DNA from 4 places in the Streptomyces sp. bgisy027 genome. Region 3 is predicted to be linked to each of the others. Evidence: riboswitches for the same ligand, from Rfam matches in the RefSeq annotation. Region 3 holds a riboswitch; each other region holds the start of a gene.
The links. Region 3 has a riboswitch for cyclic di-AMP ahead of AC3ETA_RS26745 (transglycosylase family protein). Riboswitches for the same ligand answer to the same signal wherever they lie in the genome.

Region 1: linked by a shared signal. The riboswitch ahead of AC3ETA_RS29260 (M23 family metallopeptidase) and the one ahead of AC3ETA_RS26745 (transglycosylase family protein) in region 3 are both predicted to bind cyclic di-AMP.
Region 2: linked by a shared signal. The riboswitch ahead of AC3ETA_RS07520 (C40 family peptidase) and the one ahead of AC3ETA_RS26745 (transglycosylase family protein) in region 3 are both predicted to bind cyclic di-AMP.
Region 4: linked by a shared signal. The riboswitch ahead of AC3ETA_RS12375 (M23 family metallopeptidase) and the one ahead of AC3ETA_RS26745 (transglycosylase family protein) in region 3 are both predicted to bind cyclic di-AMP.

The regions. Positions count from the first base shown of each region.
Region 1 covers NZ_JBYIVZ010000032.1:19,833-24,379, forward strand. The annotation lists gene AC3ETA_RS29255 (PrsW family intramembrane metalloprotease) at 1-943, shown strand, start outside; gene AC3ETA_RS29260 (M23 family metallopeptidase) at 1,066-2,091, opposite strand; cyclic di-AMP (ydaO/yuaA leader) riboswitch at 2,103-2,260, opposite strand; tRNA gene AC3ETA_RS29265 (tRNA-Met) at 2,590-2,663, opposite strand; gene AC3ETA_RS29270 (dihydrofolate reductase family protein) at 2,777-3,910, opposite strand; gene AC3ETA_RS29275 (MarR family winged helix-turn-helix transcriptional regulator) at 3,978-4,493, shown strand.
Region 2 covers NZ_JBYIVZ010000005.1:196,651-201,197, forward strand. The annotation lists gene pcrA (DNA helicase PcrA) at 1-2,386, opposite strand, end outside; cyclic di-AMP (ydaO/yuaA leader) riboswitch at 2,741-2,910, shown strand; gene AC3ETA_RS07520 (C40 family peptidase) at 2,919-4,091, shown strand; gene AC3ETA_RS07525 (tellurite resistance/C4-dicarboxylate transporter family protein) at 4,408-4,547, shown strand, end outside.
Region 3 covers NZ_JBYIVZ010000027.1:102,755-107,301, forward strand. The annotation lists gene eno (phosphopyruvate hydratase) at 1-1,069, opposite strand, end outside; gene AC3ETA_RS26745 (transglycosylase family protein) at 1,377-2,066, opposite strand; cyclic di-AMP (ydaO/yuaA leader) riboswitch at 2,071-2,270, opposite strand; gene AC3ETA_RS26750 (transglycosylase family protein) at 2,479-3,552, opposite strand; gene AC3ETA_RS26755 (cytochrome P450 family protein) at 3,719-4,547, opposite strand, start outside.
Region 4 covers NZ_JBYIVZ010000009.1:192,748-197,294, reverse strand. The annotation lists gene AC3ETA_RS12385 (M16 family metallopeptidase) at 1-481, shown strand, start outside; gene AC3ETA_RS12380 (M16 family metallopeptidase) at 478-1,866, shown strand; cyclic di-AMP (ydaO/yuaA leader) riboswitch at 2,079-2,244, shown strand; gene AC3ETA_RS12375 (M23 family metallopeptidase) at 2,257-3,042, shown strand; gene AC3ETA_RS12370 (GntR family transcriptional regulator) at 3,231-3,926, shown strand; gene AC3ETA_RS12365 (HPr family phosphocarrier protein) at 4,218-4,499, opposite strand.

The sequences.
Region 1 (4,547 bases), on a different contig from region 3:
GCCCGTCGTGGAGGAACTGGCGAAGGCCGCGGCCGTGCTGCTGGTCTTCCTGTTCCGCCGCCGGGACTTCACCGGCATCGTCGACGGCGTGGTGATAGCCGGGGTCACCGCCACCGGCTTCGCCTTCACCGAGAACATCCTCTACCTCGGCACCGCCTTCGGTACCGACCAGCTCACCGGCGACAGCGGCATCGCCTCCGTCACGGCGGCGACCTTCTTCGTCCGCGTCATCATGTCGCCCTTCGCGCACCCGCTCTTCACCGTCCTGACCGGCATCGGCTTCGGCATCGCCGCGCGGTCGGGCGAGCGCCAGCAGGTGCGCCGCGTCCTGCTCCCGTTCCTCGGCCTGCTGCTCGCCATGGGCATGCACGCCCTGTGGAACGGCTCCTCGGCCTTCGGCGAGTACGGCTTCTTCGCCGTGTACGCGACGCTCATGGTGCCCGCGTTCGGGCTGCTGACCTGGCTGGTGATCTGGACCCGCCAGCGCGAGCTGCGGACCGTGCGCGAGGAGCTGCCCGCCTATGTCGTCGCCGGCTGGCTCTCACCGGGCGAACCGTTCGCGCTGGGCTCGATGCGGGAACGGCGGGTGGCCCGGCAGTACGCGCGCCGGCACGGCGGACGGACGGCGGCACGGACCGTGGCGCAGTACGAGGCCTACGCCACCTCGCTGGCGTTCCTACGGCACCGGGGCCGCCGCGGCCGGGCCGGCGCCGACTTCGTCGTACGGGAACAGGAGTTGCTGCACGCGCTGTGGCACCGCCGGGAGTTCGCCCGCCCGGCCCTGGAGCACGCGGCCGCCGAGCAGTCCTGGCGGGGGCACCAGCACGGGTACGGCCACCCGCACATGGCACCGGTGCCGGTCCACTGGCAGTCCTACGGCCAGGTCGACGGGCCGGGGTACGGCCCGTCGCCATACCCCGCCTACAACCCGTACCGGACGTGACCGGGCCGCGGCTCAGGGGGCGTTGACAGGCCCTGGGGCATGCCGAAACCGGCGGTCCTCGCGTCGGGGGGTCGTCGCCAGGACCGCCGGGGATCAGAAGTGGATACCCGTCTCGGGGTGGGTCAGGGGTTGAGGCCCTTGCCCTGGAGCCAGGCCATCGGGTCGATGCCGCTGGTGCTGCCGCCGGGGTGCACCTCGAGGTGCAGGTGGGCGCCGGTGACGTTGCCCGTGGCGCCGACGCGGCCGATGACGTCGCCCGTGTTCACCTTCTGGCCGACGCTGACGCTGATCGAGGACTGGTGCGCGAACCAGAGCTCGGTGCCGTCGTCGAGGGTGATCTCGGTCTTGTAGCCGTAGGAGCCGTCCCAGCCGGCGAAGGTGACCGTGCCGGAGTGGATCGCCTTGATCAGCGTCCCGGTGGGGGCGGCGAAGTCGAGGCCCGTGTGGTACCCGGAGGACCAGTAGGCGCCGGCCTGACCGAACGTCGAGGTGATCGTGTACGAGGAGGTCGGCAGCGTGTACTGCTTGGCCAACTCGGCGAGGCGCTCGGCCTCGGCCTTCTTGCGGGCCTCCTCCTCGGCGGCGGCCTTCGCGGCGGCGGCCTTGGCCTCGGCTTCCTTCTCCGCCTTGGCGGCCGCTTCCTTGGCCTCCTTCTCGGCGGCGGCGACGGCAGCGGCGGCGGCCTTGCTGTCGATCTGGTCCTGCTGGAGCTCGGCCTGGGCGATGATCCGGCTGCGCAGCGCCTCACCGGCGTCCGAGGTGCCCTGCGCGGTCTGCTCGGTGGTCTCGCCCATCGTGCTGAGCGCGGTGGCCGTGTCCTCGGCGGGCTCGGACGAGTCGTCGGAGATCAGCGGCAGGTCGGGCATGGTGATGGCGACCGGCGGCTTGCCGCTGTTCGCGCTGGCCATGCCGCCCGCGCCGACGGCGGCTATGACGCCGACGCCGAGAACCGTGGAGCTGCGGGCGAGTCCCCCGCCACGCTGCTTGGAGACGCGGTGCCTGCCACGAACGGGGCGAATGGACTCCGCGGTGGGGTTCCACTCCTCGAACGGGCCCTCGTCGGTGCGGTAACGGTCGTAGCCGAAGGTGTCGGTGTCGCGTTGACTCGGCACGAACGGGGCTTGCGGAGCAGGCCGGTTGGACGCCACGTGGGCGTACTCCTTTCCTTCCTTCTCGCCTACCGGGTTAGCTGACGGGTTCGGAGCAGGAAGGTCTCCTACGCGCGTATATCAACCGTGACTTCCCGGCGATATTCGCGCGATTCACCCCAGGGTGGTGGTTCCCCGGCTCCCTTGCGGGACTCGGCGCGTGCGCACGGAGCCGCCTCTTGTGACGGCTGGGACGACCGCGCTGCGTTATCGAACGTTAATAGACGCGAGGTGCGGATTCCAAGCTGTTCCTCTTGATCATTAACGATTTTCGCCCGGACTTACGGGTCACGAGCGGCCTAAATCGGGCGAGTTGGCCAAACCTCAGATGCCACATCGATACTGACGGCGTGTCAGTTGTTATGCGGAGGGCGGTCGTCCGATCACCCCCGGTGACGGCGATCCGAAAGCACACCGAGCCCCGCGGCAACGGGAGTACGGGAGTACGGGAAAACACTCAGGGCCGGAACTGAATCAGTTCCGGCCCTGAGCCTTCAGTAGCGGGGACAGGATTTGAACCTGCGACCTCTGGGTTATGAGCCCAGCGAGCTACCGAGCTGCTCCACCCCGCGTCGGTGAATCCATAGTACGCCATCCGCGGGGCCCGAAGCACACGGCTTTTCCCGGGGGCCGTTCTGACCAGTACGTCTCGGTCAGCGGTGCGGGCCGCGTCACACCGGGGCGGTCAGGGCAGCAGGTGGGCGTTGGGCGCCTTGGCGCGCTCCTCGTACTCCGGCAGCACCAGCACTTCCACGCCCTGCGCCGCCAGCATCCCGCTCCCGTCGGCGCCCGCCACGAAGGTGTCCGGCTCCCGCCAGGCCGTCACCACCCGGCGGACCCCCGCCCGGAGGATCAGCCGCGCGCAGGGCACGGGCCGGGACGAGCGGCGGGTGCACGGCTCCAGGCTGCTGTACACGGTGGCGGACGCGAGCCTGGGATCCCCGGCCGCGATCTTCGCCAGTGCCGCCTCCTCCGCGTGCACATGCGGATCACCGCCCTCCCGGGAGTGCCCGCGCGCAAGTTCGCTCCCGTCGGCCGCGACGACCACCGCGCCGACGCTGAAGGCCGTCTCCGACGGCGGGCACCGCTCCGCCAGCTCGCATGCCAGCGCCAGCCAGTGCCGGTCCGCGGCGGAGGGGAGGGTGCCGGTGCCGGGTGCCGTCGGCGCGTAGCGCATCAGTACGACGTCCTCGATACGGCGCGACTCCAGCAGCCGCAGCCGGCCGCCCTGGTAGCCGCCCGGCCCGAACAGCCGCGGCGCCTCGGGGTCGCCCACGAACAGCGGCGCCAGCACCAGCTGCAACTCGTCCGCCAGCCCCTGTGTCATCAGCTGCGTGTGGACGGTGCCGCCGCCCTCGACCATCAGCCGCTCGACGCCGCGCGCCTCGCGCAGATGGGCCAGCAGGGACCGCCAGTCCAGCTCCGGCCCCAGCGCGACGACGTCCGCCGCGACCGGCTCCCGGCGCAGCCGCTCCGCGCCCTTCTCCGTCGTGTAGACGATCTTGTCGCCGCCGGTGTGCCAGAAGTTCGCCGCCGGGTCCAGCTCGCCGGACGCGCTGACCGTGACCTTCAGCGGGTACTCCGGCCTGCCCGCCGCCACCCGCGCGGCCCGCCGCTCGGCCGAGTTCACCAGCAGCCGCGGGTTGTCCGCCCGGATCGTGCCGGCGCCGATCAGGATGGCGTCCACGGACGCGCGGACCTCGTCGACCCGGTCGAAGTCGGCCGGGCTGGACAGCAGCAGGCGCTCGGGGGTGGTGTCGTCGAGGTAGCCGTCCAGGGAGACGGCGGCGGACAGCAGGACGTAGGGGTACGACGGCATCGGCGCGCTCTCCGGCTCGGCAGACTGCGATCTTGGTTCAAGTTTGAAACAAACCTACACTGGTGGCATGACGACTCGCTGGCTCACCCCCGAGGAGCAGCGCGCCTGGCGCGCGTACATCGGTGCCGTGCACCTGGTGGAGGACGCGCTGGACCGGCAGCTCCAGCAGGAGGCCGGCATGCCGCACATGTACTACTCCATCCTGTCCACCCTGTCCGAGTCCCCGGAACGGCGACTTCGGATGACCGATCTCGCGGAACGGCTGAAGATCACCCGCAGCCGGCTGACGTACGCCGTCACCCGACTGGAGAAGGACGGCCTGGTGCGGCGCGAGAACTGCCGCTGGGACAAGCGGGGCAGCATCGCGGCGCTCACCGACGAGGGCATGACGGTCCTGGCGGGCGCCGCACCGGGTCATGTCGAGACCGTGCGGTCGGCGCTCTTCGACCGGCTGAACCCGGAGCAGGTCGGGCAGCTGGAGGAGATCTTCACGACGGTCACCGAGGGCTTCCAGGGCGACGCGGCGAACACCACCGGGGACGACGTGCCCTGGCGGCGGCGCTCGGCCAAGTCCTGTTCGTGACCAGGACGACATTTCCGACGCAATCCTGTTGATTCAAATTTAAAGCAAGGGGTA
Region 2 (4,547 bases), on a different contig from region 3:
CCGTCACCGTGCCGAGCCCGAACTGGTCATGCGTGACACGGTCGCCGACGGCGAGCTGGACGACCGGCTTCTCGGAGGTGCGGCGCGTGGCGAAGCCGGACGCGCCCGACGCCGAGGAGCGCGAGCGGGACGACGACAGCGAGGCGGCGACCCCGGACACGGGCCCGGAGGAGACCGGCGCGGTCGCCCCGGTGCGCTTCCAGTCCACGTGCGCCGCCGGGATCTCCTCCAGGAAGCGGGACGGCGGGTTGTACGACGGCTGCCCCCACGCGCTGCGCATCGCCGAGCGCGTCAGATACAGCCGCTCACGCGCGCGCGTGATGCCGACGTACGCGAGCCGCCGCTCCTCCTCCAGTTCCTTGTTCTGGCCGAGGGCGCGCATGTGCGGGAAGACGCCGTCCTCCATGCCGGTGAGGAAGACGACCGGGAACTCCAGGCCCTTGGCGGTGTGGAGGGTCATCAGGGTGATGACGCCGGAGCCGTCCTCCTCCTCGTCCGGGATCTGGTCGGAGTCGGCGACCAGCGCGACCCGCTCCAGGAAGTCCGAGAGTCCTCCGGTGGCCTCGCCCTCACCCGTCTCCTGCTCGAACTCCAGGGCGACGGCCGCGAGTTCCTGGAGGTTCTCGATACGCGTCTCGTCCTGCGGGTCGGTGGAGGCCTGCAACTCGGCCAGATAGCCGGTCCGTTCCAGAACCGCCTCCAGCACGGTCGCCGGCCCGGCCCCCGACTCGACGATCGTACGGAGCTCCTCCATCAGCGTGTTGAACCGCTTGACGGCGTTGGTGGACCGCGCGGCCATCCCGTACGCCTCGTCGACGCGCTTGAGCGCCTGCGGGAAGCTGATCTTCTCTCGCTGCGACAGCGCGTCGATCATCGCCTCGGCGCGCTCGCCGATGCCCCGCTTGGGCACGTTCAGGATCCGTCGCAGCGGCACGGAGTCCTCGGGGTTGGCCAGCACCCGCAGGTAGGCGAGGACGTCCCGGACCTCCTTGCGCTCGTAGAAGCGGACCCCGCCGACCACCTTGTAGGGCAGCCCGACGCGGATGAAGATCTCCTCGAAGACACGGGACTGGGCGTTCGTCCGGTAGAAGACGGCGACGTCGCCGGCCTTCGCGTCGCCCGCGTCCGTCAGTCGGTCTATCTCCTCGGCGACGAACTGCGCCTCGTCGTGCTCGGTGTCCGCGACATAGCCGGTGATGCGCGCGCCCGCGCCCGCGTTGGTCCACAGGTTCTTGGGGCGGCGGGACTCGTTGCGCTCGATGACGGCGTTGGCTGCGGTCAGGATCGTCTGCGTGGAGCGGTAGTTCTGCTCCAGCAGGATCGTCGTCGCGTCCGGGTAGTCCTCCTCGAACTGGAGGATGTTGCGGATGGTGGCGCCCCGGAAGGCGTAGATCGACTGGTCGGCGTCACCCACCACGCACAGCTCGGCGGGCGGGACGTCGTGCGCGCTCGGCGGCACGTCGACGGGGTGCTCGCCGGTCCCGACGAGCTCGCGCACCAGCGCGTACTGGGCGTGGTTGGTGTCCTGGTACTCGTCCACCAGCACATGGCGGAAGCGCCGGCGGTAGTGCTCGGCGACGTCCGGGAAGGCGCGCAGCAGGTTGACCGTCGTCATGATCAGGTCGTCGAAGTCGAGGGCGTTGGCCTCCCGCAACCGCGACTGGTACAGGGCGTACGCCTGAGCGAGGGTCTTCTCGAAGCCGTCCGTCGCCTGGGCGGCGAAGTCCTCCTCGTCGATCAGCTCGTTCTTCAGGTTGCTGATCTTGGCGCTGAAGGACTTGGGCGGGTACCGCTTGGGATCGAGATCCAGATCACGGCACACGAGCGCCATGAGCCGCTTGCTGTCGGCGGCGTCGTAGATCGAGAACGACGAGGTGAACCCGAGCTTCTTGCTCTCCCGGCGCAGGATGCGCACGCACGCGCTGTGGAACGTCATCACCCACATCGCGTTGGCACGCGGGCCGACGAGCTGCTCGACACGCTCCTTCATCTCGCCCGCGGCCTTGTTGGTGAAGGTGATCGCGAGGATCTGCCCCGGATGCACGTTCCGCTCGGCGAGGAGGTGGGCGATGCGGTGGGTGAGCACACGCGTCTTGCCGGAGCCGGCGCCGGCCACGATGAGCAGCGGGGTGCCGGAGTGGACGACGGCGGCACGCTGGTTGTCGTTCAGCCCCTCCAGCAGCGCCGCGGCGTCGATGACCGGCCGCGGGGCGCCGTCGCGGTAGTGGTCGTCCCGGTCCGGTGGCACGTCGAACTTCCCACCGAACAGATCGTCCGGAACCGGTTCCGGAGCGTGCTCGTCCTCGGGCGGCGGCGGGTGCTCTTCCTCGTGGGCCCGAGGGGCCTGGAGGTCCGCCAGGAAGCTGTCGTCAAAGAGGCTGCTCATCGCTCTCCGAGTCTAGGCCGCCGCACTGACAGCCCGCCCCCACCCTCGAAACATCACAGCCCCGAACCCCCGACGATCACCCCCCGACCCCCTCCCTCACTCCCAGCAACCGCCCCACCGCAACCCGCAACCGGCCACCCCAGACGGGCATCGACACTCCCAAATCAACCTACTCACCCCTCACGCCCACAAAACCTCGCACGCTCCCCCGAACCAACCACCGCCCGTCGCGTTCTGGACCAAGGTCACGAAAATGTATCGGGCATATCGAACATCAACCTTCACAGGGGCCACACGAGTTGGCTACCGTGCCGGGCAGGCCGTACGACCCCCACCGGCGAACGACGCCGGGCCGCACGGCCTCCGCCGAGTCCGGCGCGCCTCACGGCGACCGGAGCCGGGGACCCACCGAACTTGGGGTGAATCGGCCCGACTTCCCTCCCGGGGACGGGCCGTAGGGCAACCCTTCCGAACCACCCGCCCGAACCCGACAGCTAACTCGGTAGGCGGAACGTGGAAGGAGTCGCCTCCCTTGGCGTCGCACCGCAAGTCGCGTCCCGCCGGTACGCGCGTAGCAGGCATACGCACCCCTGCCCTCGCCACGGCCGCCCTCACGTCCGTGGCCCTGCTGTCCCAGACGGCCAACGCCAGCCCGTCGACGGACGACAAGCCCAGCCTCGAAGAGGTCGAGAAGAAGGTCGACGACCTCTACCGCCAAGCGGAGTCGGCGACCGAGAAGTACAACGCGGCCAAGGACAAGACCGCGAAGCAGCGCAAGCGCGTCGACACCCTCCTCGACGACGTGGCCCAGCGCACCCAGAAGCTCAACGAAGCCCGCGAGGAACTCGGCCGCAACGCGGCCGCCCAGTACCGCACCGGCGCCGCGGCCCCCGACACCGCGACCTTCCTCCTCGCGGACAACCCGCAGGACTACTTCGACCAGACGCAGCTGATGGACCGGATGACCGGCCGTCAGAAGGAGTCGGTCGACGACTACTTCACCCAGCAGTCCGAGACGATGGAGAAGCGCCGGGAGGCCACCCAGAGCCTCGAGACGCTCACCGACTCGCAGAACGACCTCAAGTCCGCCAAGGCCACGGTCCAGCAGAAGCTCTCCGACGCGCGCGAGCTCCTCTCGAAGCTGACGGCCGAGGAGAAGGCCCGCCTCGCCGCGATCGAGAAGCGCAAGCAGGAGGAGGCCGCCCGCAAGGCCGCCGAACTGGCCCGCCAGCAGGCGGAGGCCGAGCGCCAGCGCCAGGAGGAGGCCGCCGCCCAGCAGCAGGAGAGCACCCAGCCTCCCGCCGACTCGGGCACCTCGGACTCATCCTCCGCGGACTCCTCCTACGCCACCAAGGCCGAGAAGGCCCTGGCCTTCGCCCGCTCCCAGATCGGCAAGCCGTACGTCTGGGGCGCAACCGGCCCCGACTCCTACGACTGCTCCGGCCTCACCCAGGCCGCCTGGAAGGCCGCCGGCGTCGACATCCCCCGCGTCACCTACGACCAGGTCAACGCCGGCACCACGGTCCCCCTCTCCAGCGCCCAGCCCGGCGACCTGGTCTTCTTCTACGACGACGTCACCCACGTGGGCATCTACATCGGCAACGGCATGATGATCCACGCCCCCAAACCCGGCACGTACGTCCGCGAGGAGTCGATCTACTACGACGGAGAGTCGTCGATCCACAGCGTGGTCCGCCCGGCCTGAGCGGGAACGGACGCCCCCCGGCACTGGCAGTCGCCCACGGGGCGGCAAGGGGCCGTGCCGAGGGTGTCCGCCCGCAGCGGCGGGCGTCAACAAACAGCACCCTTCTTCGTGCCGGGCAACCGCCCGACCGAGGACGGACACCCCCCAGGCACGTCCCCGACCCACCCCACACCCGCAGGCGCAACGCACGCCCCCACCCAGCGCGACGGGCCGCCGCAGGCATGACCACGAAGGAACCACCTGACACAGGGCGATTTCCCGACACCCCCGAGCGCGCCCCACGGCCATCCCCCACCCCGCTCCATAGCATCGCCCCATGCCCGGCCCCACGACCCCCACCTCCCCCTTCCACACCTGGTGGTCGCAGCGACCCCCCGCAGCCGGCGCCGCGGTCATGGCCACCGGCATCCTCTCGACAGCTCTGCACCAGACGGGCTACGAGACCCTCTCCCGCAT
Region 3 (4,547 bases):
AGCCGTTGCGCTGGGCCAGCTCGACGGCGTCGAGGGTCTCGGTGAGCGAACCGATCTGGTTCACCTTCACGAGCAGCGCGTTGGCGGCGCCGTCCTCGATGCCGCGGGCCAGACGCTCCGGGTTCGTGACGAACAGGTCGTCGCCGACGATCTGGACCTTGTCGCCCAGCTTGTCGGTGAGGGCCTTCCAGCCCGCCCAGTCGTCCTCGAACAGCGGGTCCTCGATGGAGACGAGCGGGTAGGCCGCCACGAGCTCCTCGTAGTACTCCGTCATCTCGGCGGCGGAGCGCTCCTTGCCCTCGAAGAGGTACTTGCCGTCCTTGTAGAACTCGGAGGCGGCGACGTCGAGCGCGAGGGCGATCTGCTCGCCGGGGGCGTAGCCGGCTTCCTTGACGGCCTCGAGGATGAGGTCGAGGGCCTCGCGGTTGGAGCCGAGGTTCGGGGCGAAGCCGCCCTCGTCGCCGAGGCCGGTGGACAGGCCGCGGCCCTTCAGCACCTTCTTGAGGGTGTGGTAGACCTCGGTGCCCCAGCGCAGCGCCTCGGAGAAGGACTCCGCGCCGATCGGGGCGATCATGAACTCCTGGATGTCGACGTTGGAGTCCGCGTGGGATCCGCCGTTGAGGATGTTCATCATCGGGACGGGCAGCAGGTGCGCGTTCGGGCCACCCAGGTAGCGGAACAGCGGCAGGTCGGACGCCTCGGAGGCGGCGTGGGCGACGGCGAGGGAGACGCCGAGGATGGCGTTGGCGCCGAGGGAGCCCTTGTTGTCGGTGGCGTCCAGGTCGAACATGGCCTGGTCGATCAGGCGCTGCTCGGTGGCGTCGTAGCCGACCAGCTCCGGGCCGATCTGCTCGATGACGGCGAGGACGGCCTTCTCGACACCCTTGCCCTGGTAACGGTTCGGGTCACCGTCGCGGAGCTCGATGGCCTCGAAGGCACCCGTCGAGGCGCCGGACGGAACGGCGGCACGACCCGTGCTGCCGTCGTCGAGGCCGACCTCGACCTCGACCGTGGGATTGCCTCGGGAGTCCAGGATTTCCCGGGCTACGACGACGTCGATGGACGGCACGAGCATCTCCTTCTTGGGATGTGACGCGGGTACGCGGTCCGCGGAGGGACTGCGGGACGAGCCTAACCGGCTCCGGGCATCAGACCAGCGGTCGACCGCCCCGTGGACAGAACCGAGAGTAAATTGTTTCCGAACGGAACAAAGAGGCGGTACAAAAAGACCCCGCCCCGGTGCGTACGGGGGAAGACGCACCGAGGCGGGGAGTTCGTGGGGACGGGGGCCCTCACGACGCCTTCACTATGAGGTCCACGGCTGTGAAGGCGCCGTGGTTCAGCTGTCGGCCACGCATCGCCGTGGCCGCGCCCTCTTACTTCAGGTGCAGCTGCTGACCGGGGTAGATCAGGTCGGCGTCCTCGACGATGTCCTTGTTCAGCTCGAAGAGCTTCTCCCAGCCGCCCTTGACGTCGTGCTCGGCCGCGATCGTGCTGAGGGTGTCACCCTTGGCGACCTTGTACTCGCCGTCGCCCTTCTCGACCTTCTTGCCGGCCGGGGTGGTGACGGTCTTGGTGCTCTTCTCGGCGGCCGGGCGGTCGGCGGAGCGGGAGGCCGACTGCTGCTCGGAGGAGCGCGTGGTGGACTCGGTGCTCTGCGAGGAGCCGCCGGCGGAGGAGCCGGTGTACGCGGCGCTGGACAGGCCGGTGCCGCAGTGCGGCCAGGCACCCTTGCCCTGGCCCGCGAGGACCTTCTCGGCTATCTCGATCTGCTGGGACTTGGTGGCCTGGTCGGCGGTGGAGGCATAGGCGGTACCGCCGTACGCGGCCCAGGTGGAGGCGGAGAACTGCAGACCGCCGTAGTAGCCGTTGCCGGTGTTGATCGACCAGTTGCCGCCGGACTCGCACTGGGCGACGGCGTCCCACTCGGAGGCGGTGGCGGCCGAGGCGTTGCCGGCGGCCATCAGCGGGGCGGCGACGGCGGCGGCACCGGTGACGCCGACGACGGCGATGGCGCGAGCGGCCTTGGACGGACGACGGTGCTTGCCCTTGCTGGAAAACAGCATGGTTGGATCCCCTCACCGACGCCTACGAGGTGAGCTGTCGGGTTCGGGCCGGTTGAGTTGCCCGGCCGCGCACGCTCGCCTCTCGGCTCCCGCTGCGCGACTTCACCCCGAGCCGGTTCCGGCGGTGCGGCCCCGAAGGACCTCAACCGCCGGACCCGGCGCAAACCTTGGGTCCCCCGCTCCTGCCTACGGCGCATGACGCGACGACTGTTCCCGTACGGCCGCCGGCAGGATTCGGCGTGACGGCCGCAGGGGCCCGCACTGGTGGCGAGCGGTCACGACCGTAGACACGCGATTCGCGGAATTTCAAAGACGATCAGGGCTTCTGAGATCTATCTCTCACTGCTTTCAAAACGGACATTCAACGCGAAACATGACGTGAACTGCCGCTGTTTTTCGCCCTGTTCGACCGCTATTCGACGGGGACGTCCAGCGTCTGACCGGGAGCGATGCGGTCGGCGTCGGCGCCGATGGCCTTCTCGTTCGCCCGGTACAGCGCACGCCATCCACCCTCAAGGTCAAGGGAGTCGGCGATGGAGGCGAGCGTGTCGCCCTCGCGGACCTTGTAGGAGGCGTGGCGTCCGGCGGACTTGGTGGTCGCCTCGGCGGTGCCGCTCTCGTGGGCGCTGGGGCCGCGATGCCGGCCGGTGCCGTTCGTCGCCCGCTCGACCGCATCGTCGGCATCGTTGACCGAACCGGTGTCGACGAGGCTCCAGGAACCGGCATCCTGCGACCAGTTGTCCTGATTGTCCGCTTCGGACTCCTCGACGGGCGAGCCCTCCGGCGACTGCGAGGCCGTCGCCTCGGGTGACGTGTCAGACTTCGAGGACTTGTCGGACCCACCGGATGAAGACGGCGAAGAAGAGGACTTCCCGGGCGATTCGGACGAAGCGTCCGGAGTGCCGCTCGCCGACTGCGAGGGGTCGCCGGACGGCGTCGACGCGTCGGAGGAATCACCCGAGTCGGACTCACCGGATGAGTCAGATGAATCTGATGCATCAGATGAATTCGACGAGCTGGACGAGTTGGATGAATCGAGCAAACCGGAGGATCCGGACACCTCGGAGGGTGAGCCGTCCTCCACCCCGGTGTCGAGTTCGACCGATCCGGACTTCTTGGTGAGCCCGTTGAGCACCGCGCACGTACCCCACGGCTTGGTCCCCTGGTCCGCCAGGATCTCCTGCGCCACGGCGATCTGCTGCGAGCGGCTGGCCAGGTCGGGGCTGGTGGCGTAGTCGAGGCCGCCGTACTGCTCCCAGTCGTCCTGGGTCAACTGGAGTCCGCCGTACTGCCCGTTGCCGTCGTCGGCGCTCCACGAGCCGCCGCTCTCGCACTCGGCCACCTTGTCCCAGACGGTGCCGTCGGCAGCGCTCGCGCCACTGGCGCCGAGGAGCGGGATGGCGATCGCGGACCCGGTGACTCCGGCCGCGACGAGGAGAGCCGGAGCCTGACGGGGGCGACGGTGACGACCGTTCCCGGAGAGCATGCGGGGACCTTTCGCGAGGCAGCACTGAACACGGCGCTCAAAACCTGGACGCCCTGTTGATCCGTGAACGTATAGGCAGACGATCACTTGTCACAAGTTAATGCCGCGCAGATCACGTGAAGATCACAGACATGAGCACGCGTCATGTTTGCCGAGGTGGACGTACTCACCCAACGGGGGTGAACTCCACCGGAAGCGTACGCAGTCCGCGCATGATGAGACCGCCCCGCCACCTCAACTCCCCCGGATCCACGGCGAGTCGGAGATCCGGGAGGCGGGTGAGGAGCGTGGCGAGCGCGGTCTGGCCCTCCAGACGGGCCAGCGGGGCGCCGAGGCAGTAGTGGATGCCGTGGCCGTAGCCGAGGTGCTGGTTGTCGCGGCGGCCGAGGTCCAGGACGTCGGGGTCGGCGAACCGCTCCGGGTCCCGGTCGGCGGCGGCCAGAACGACCAGGACGGGGTCGCCGGCCGCGATGTCCTGCCCGCCGATGGTGAGCGGCTCGGTGGCGAAGCGCCAGGTGGCGAGCTCGACCGGGCCGTCGTAGCGCAGGAGTTCCTCGACGCCGGTTTCCAGCAGGGCGGTGTTGTTGGCGGCCAGTGAGGTCTGCAGGCGGGCGCGCTGCTCGGGGTGGGTGAGCAGGGCGAACGTGCCGTTGCCGATGAGGTTGACAGTCGTCTCGAAGCCGGCGAACAGCAGGATGAAGGCCATGGCCGCGGCCTCGTTCTCGGTGAGGTGCTCACCGTGGTCGGAGGCGCGGATGAGACCGGAGATGAGGTCCTCGCCGGAGTCGGGGGTGGCCGGAAGTGCCTCCCGCTTGCGGTGGATCAGGTCGGCCAGATAGCCGCGCATCTTCTTCACGGACCGCGCGACCCCGCCCCTCGGGCCGCCCTGGTGCCGGATCATCATGCCCGCCCAGTCCCGGAAGTCGTCCTGGTCCTCGCGCGGAACGCCCAGCAGGTCGCAGATCGCGTAGATGGGGAGCGGGAAGGCGAACTCG
Region 4 (4,547 bases), on a different contig from region 3:
GCGCGACCGTACGGCTGTGGCGGCCGGCTTCGGCCTGCTGCGCCTGGCCGGCGCGCCCTCGCTGGGCTGGCTGGACGTGAAGACCTCCGGCGACGTCGAGGTGCCCGTCATCGAGTCGGCCGTCGACGAGGAGCTCGCCCGCTTCGCGCAGGAGGGCCCCACCGCCGAGGAGATGGAGCGCGCGCAGGCCCAGCTGGAGCGCGAGTGGCTGGACCGGCTCGGCACCGTCGCGGGCCGCGCCGACGAACTGTGCCGCTACGCCGTCCTGTTCGGCGACCCGCAGCTGGCCTTCACCGCCGTGCAGCGCGTCCTCGACGTCACCGCCGAGGAGGTCAAGGCCGTCGCCCAGGCCCGGCTGCGCCCTGACAACCGCGCGGTGCTCGTGTACGAGCCGGTCGGTGACGAGGCCGAGGAACTGGAGGCCGCCGCCACCGCCGGGGCCGCCCCCGCCACCGACGAGAACGAGGAGTCGGCGCAGTGACCGAGCTCGCCAGCATGGAGTTCCACCCGCAGCCCCAGGCGGGCCAGGCCCGGCCCTGGGCCTTCCCGGCGCCCGAGCGCGGCAAGCTGGACAACGGCCTCACGGTCCTGCGCTGCCACCGCCCCGGCCAGCAGGTCGTCGCCGTCGAGGTCCTCCTGGACACACCCCTGGACGCCGAGCCGAAGGGCCTCGACGGCATCGCCACGATCATGGCGCGCGCCCTGTCCGAGGGCACCGACAAGCACACCGCCGAGGAGTTCGCAGCCGAGCTGGAGCGCTGCGGCGCCACGCTCGACGCCTACGCCGACCACCCCGGCGTCCGGGTCAGCCTGGAAGTGCCCGTCTCCCGCCTGCCCAAGGCGCTCGGCCTGCTCGCCGACGCCCTGAGGGCGCCCGCGTTCGAGGACAGCGAGGTCGAGCGCCTGGTGAACAACCGGCTCGACGAGATCCCGCACGAGCTGGCCAACCCCTCGCGCCGCGCCGCCAAGGAGCTCTCCAAGGAGCTGTTCCCGGCGACGGCGCGCATGTCCCGCCCGCGCCAGGGCACCGAGGAGACCGTCGCCGACATCGACTCGGCGTCCGTACGCGCCTTCTACGAGCGGCACGTACGCCCCGCCACCTCCACCGTCGTGGTCGTCGGCGACCTCACCGGCGTCGACCTCGACACCCTGCTCGGCGACACCCTGGGTGCCTGGACCGGCTCCCCGGGCGAGACGCGCGCGGTCGCGCCGGTCATCGCGGACGACACCGGCCGGGTCGTCATCGTCGACCGCCCCGGCGCCGTCCAGACGCAGCTGCTGATCGGTCGTATCGGCCCCGACCGGCACGACCGCGTGTGGCCCGCGCAGGTGCTCGGCACCTACTGCCTCGGCGGCACCCTCACCTCCCGTCTGGACAAGGTCCTGCGCGAGGAGAAGGGCTACACCTACGGTGTGCGGGCCTTCGGCCAGGTGCTGCGCTCCGCCCCGGACGGCACGGGCGCGGCGATGCTCGCCATCAGCGGCTCCGTCGACACCCCGCACACCGGTCCGGCCCTGGACGACCTCTGGAAGGTCCTGCGCGGTGTAGCGGCCGAAGGCCTCACCGACGCCGAGCGGGACTTCGCCGTGCAGAACCTCGTCGGGGTGGCGCCGCTGAAGTACGAGACCGCGGCGTCCGTGGCCAACACGCTGGCCGACCAGGTCGAGCAGCACCTGCCCGACGACTACCAGGCGACGCTCTACCAGCAGCTGGCCGCGACCGGCACGGTCGAGGCCACGGCGGCGGCCGTGAGCGCCTTCCCGGTCGACCGTCTGGTGACGATCCTGGTCGGTGACGCGGCCGAGATCCGGGAGCCCGTCGAGGCCCTCGGCATCGGTGAAGTCACGGTCGTGGCAGCCGAGTAGAGGACGGGCTCGCGCCGTCCGGCGCACGCGCCTGCAGAGGCCCTGGTGACCTTTGAGTCACCAGGGCCCCTTTATGCCCGAATTGAGGGAGAGGCTGCCTGTCTGGCCTGTGGGATGCGCTACAAAAGCCGCGATCCGTTTGGGGATTGAAAGACGCCGCGTTTAGCGTCTTCCGGGCTGTTCGTCAGGCAGTGCGCCGCGCCCGCGGCACCGGACAGCCATCGCCGAGTCCCCGTACGGCGCGAGCCAGGGGAGCCGGGGACCCACCCGTAGTCCCTGGGGTGAATCGGACGCCCGCGCGAGTCGCGAGGGGGTCCGTAGGAGACCTTCCTGCTCCGAACCCGTCAGCTAACCCGGTAGGCGAGAGGGAAGGAAAGGATCAGCCACTTCATGGCGTTCACCTGCGCCACGGGGAAGAACCGCCCCACCGGGAAGCACCGTAAGCCCGGCCGGTTCGAGCGCACCACCGCCCGCGCGGCCGGAGTCGCCGCGCTCACCGCCACCGGAGTCGTCGGCACCCTGGCCGCCCCCGCGCTGGCCGCCGAGCCCGCCGCGGAGCAGACCGGCCTCATCCCCGTCGTCACCGTCGAGAACTCCATCGCGGACCAGATCGACGCCCAGGCCATCGCCCAGGAGCGGGCCGCCGCGGAGGCCGCCGCCGCGAAGAAGGCCGCTCAGGAGGCCGCCCGCGAGAAGGCGGCCGCGAAGGCGAAGGCGGAGCGCGAGGCCAAGGAACGTGCCGCCCGCGAGGCCGAGCGCAAGCGTCTGCTGTCGTACGTCGCCCCGATCGCCGGCTCGTACGTCTCCACCGGCTACAAGTCCGGCGGTGCCGTCTGGTCCTCCGGCAGCCACACCGGCGTCGACTTCCACGCCGCCGCCGGCACCTCCGTCCACGCGGTCGGCTCCGGCACCGTCGTGGAGGCCGGCTGGGGCGGGGCGTACGGCAACAGCATCGTGATCAAGATGAACGACGGCACGTACACGCAGTACGGCCACCTGTCGTCCATCGGCGTCTCGGTCGGCCAGGCCGTCACCCCCGGCCAGCAGATAGGCCTGTCCGGCGCCACCGGCAACGTCACCGGGCCGCACCTGCACTTCGAGGCCCGCACGACGCCGGAGTACGGCTCCGACATCGACCCCGTCGCCTATCTGCGCGGCCACGGCGTGAACGTCTGACGCCACCACCGCAGCGTCCTCGAAGCCCCGGCTCTCAAGCCGGGGCTTTCGCTCTTTCCGGACGTTACGCTGACCAAAAAATATCCATGGATTCCGGCCCGCCGTCGGAAATTCCGGCCGGTTGCAATAGAGTCCTCGGGAACACGTCATTCGTCGACGTTTCACGGGGATTAAGGCGGAGGTCGGTCATGCGTATTCCGGCGCACTCGGTGTGCACGGCGATCCGGGACGACATCGTCGCGGGTGTCTACGAGCGCGGCAGCCGGCTCACCGAGGAACTGCTCGCCCGCCGCTACGGCGTCTCCCGAGTCCCCGTGCGGGAGGCCCTGCGCACCCTGGAGGCAGAGGGCTTCGTGGTGACCCGGCGCCACGCGGGCGCGTGCGTCGCCGAACCGACCGAACAGGAGGCCGCCGACCTGCTGGAGATGCGCGGCCTGCTGGAGCCGCTGGGTGCCTCCCGGGCCGCCCAGCGGCGCACCGAGGCCCATCTGAAGGTCCTGCGCGGCCTGGTCAGGCTGGGGCAGGAGCGGGCCAAGCGGGGGAACAGCGACGACCTGCGCTCCCTGGGCAGCTGGTTCCACGAGACGCTCGCCCAGTCCACCGGCAGCCCCGCCCTGACCTCGATACTGGCCCAGTTGCGCCACAAGATCGCCTGGATGTACGCCGTGGAGGCGCCCGCCGATCCCGTGGAGTCCTGGACCGAGCACGGCGCGATCGTGGACGCGGTGGCGCGCGGTGACGGCGAACGCGCCCGCGCGATCACCGCCCTGCACACCGAGCGCTCCCTCGCCGCGCACCGTCTGCGGTTCGGCACGGGCGGTGAGCGCGCGGAGCGTGTGAGGAATTCGCAACATCCCGTAAACATGCCGAGTCTGCGGCATTAACACAGGCGCCGTATACAAAGAGGAGATATTCGGCGGCGGGGAATTTCCGCTGCCCTTTTTCGGATGCATCGCCGCCGTGCCGAGAATTCCGCCGGCGCCTGCCCGAAACGCGAAGCCGCACCCGCCCGAAACGCGAAGCCGCACCCGCTCGAAACGCTGAGCCGCACCCGCTCGAAACGCCGAGCCGCGCTCGCCGAATCGCGACGCCCAGCCGCCCGATAACAGCGAAGCCGCGCCCGCCGAAAGGCGGACGCGGCTTCACCGTTCGCTACGGATACCCGCTCAGGTCGTTCAGACCGTCTCGGGCAGCTCCTCGAGTCCCTCGGAGACCAGCTTCGCCAGACGGTCGAGGGCGGCGTCCGCACCCTCGGCCTCGGTGGCGAGGACGATCTCCTCGCCACCCTGGGCGCCCAGGCCCAGGACGGCCAGCATGGAGGCCGCGTTGACGGGGTTGCCGTCAGCCTTGGCGATCGTCACCGGGACGCCTGCGGCCGTGGCGGCTCGGACGAAGATGGAGGCGGGGCGGGCGTGGAGGCCCTCGGCCCAGCCGACGTTGACGCGGCGCTCAGCCATGTGATGCTGCCCTTCGGTGTTCAGGGTTGTCTAGACCAGTTTCCCACA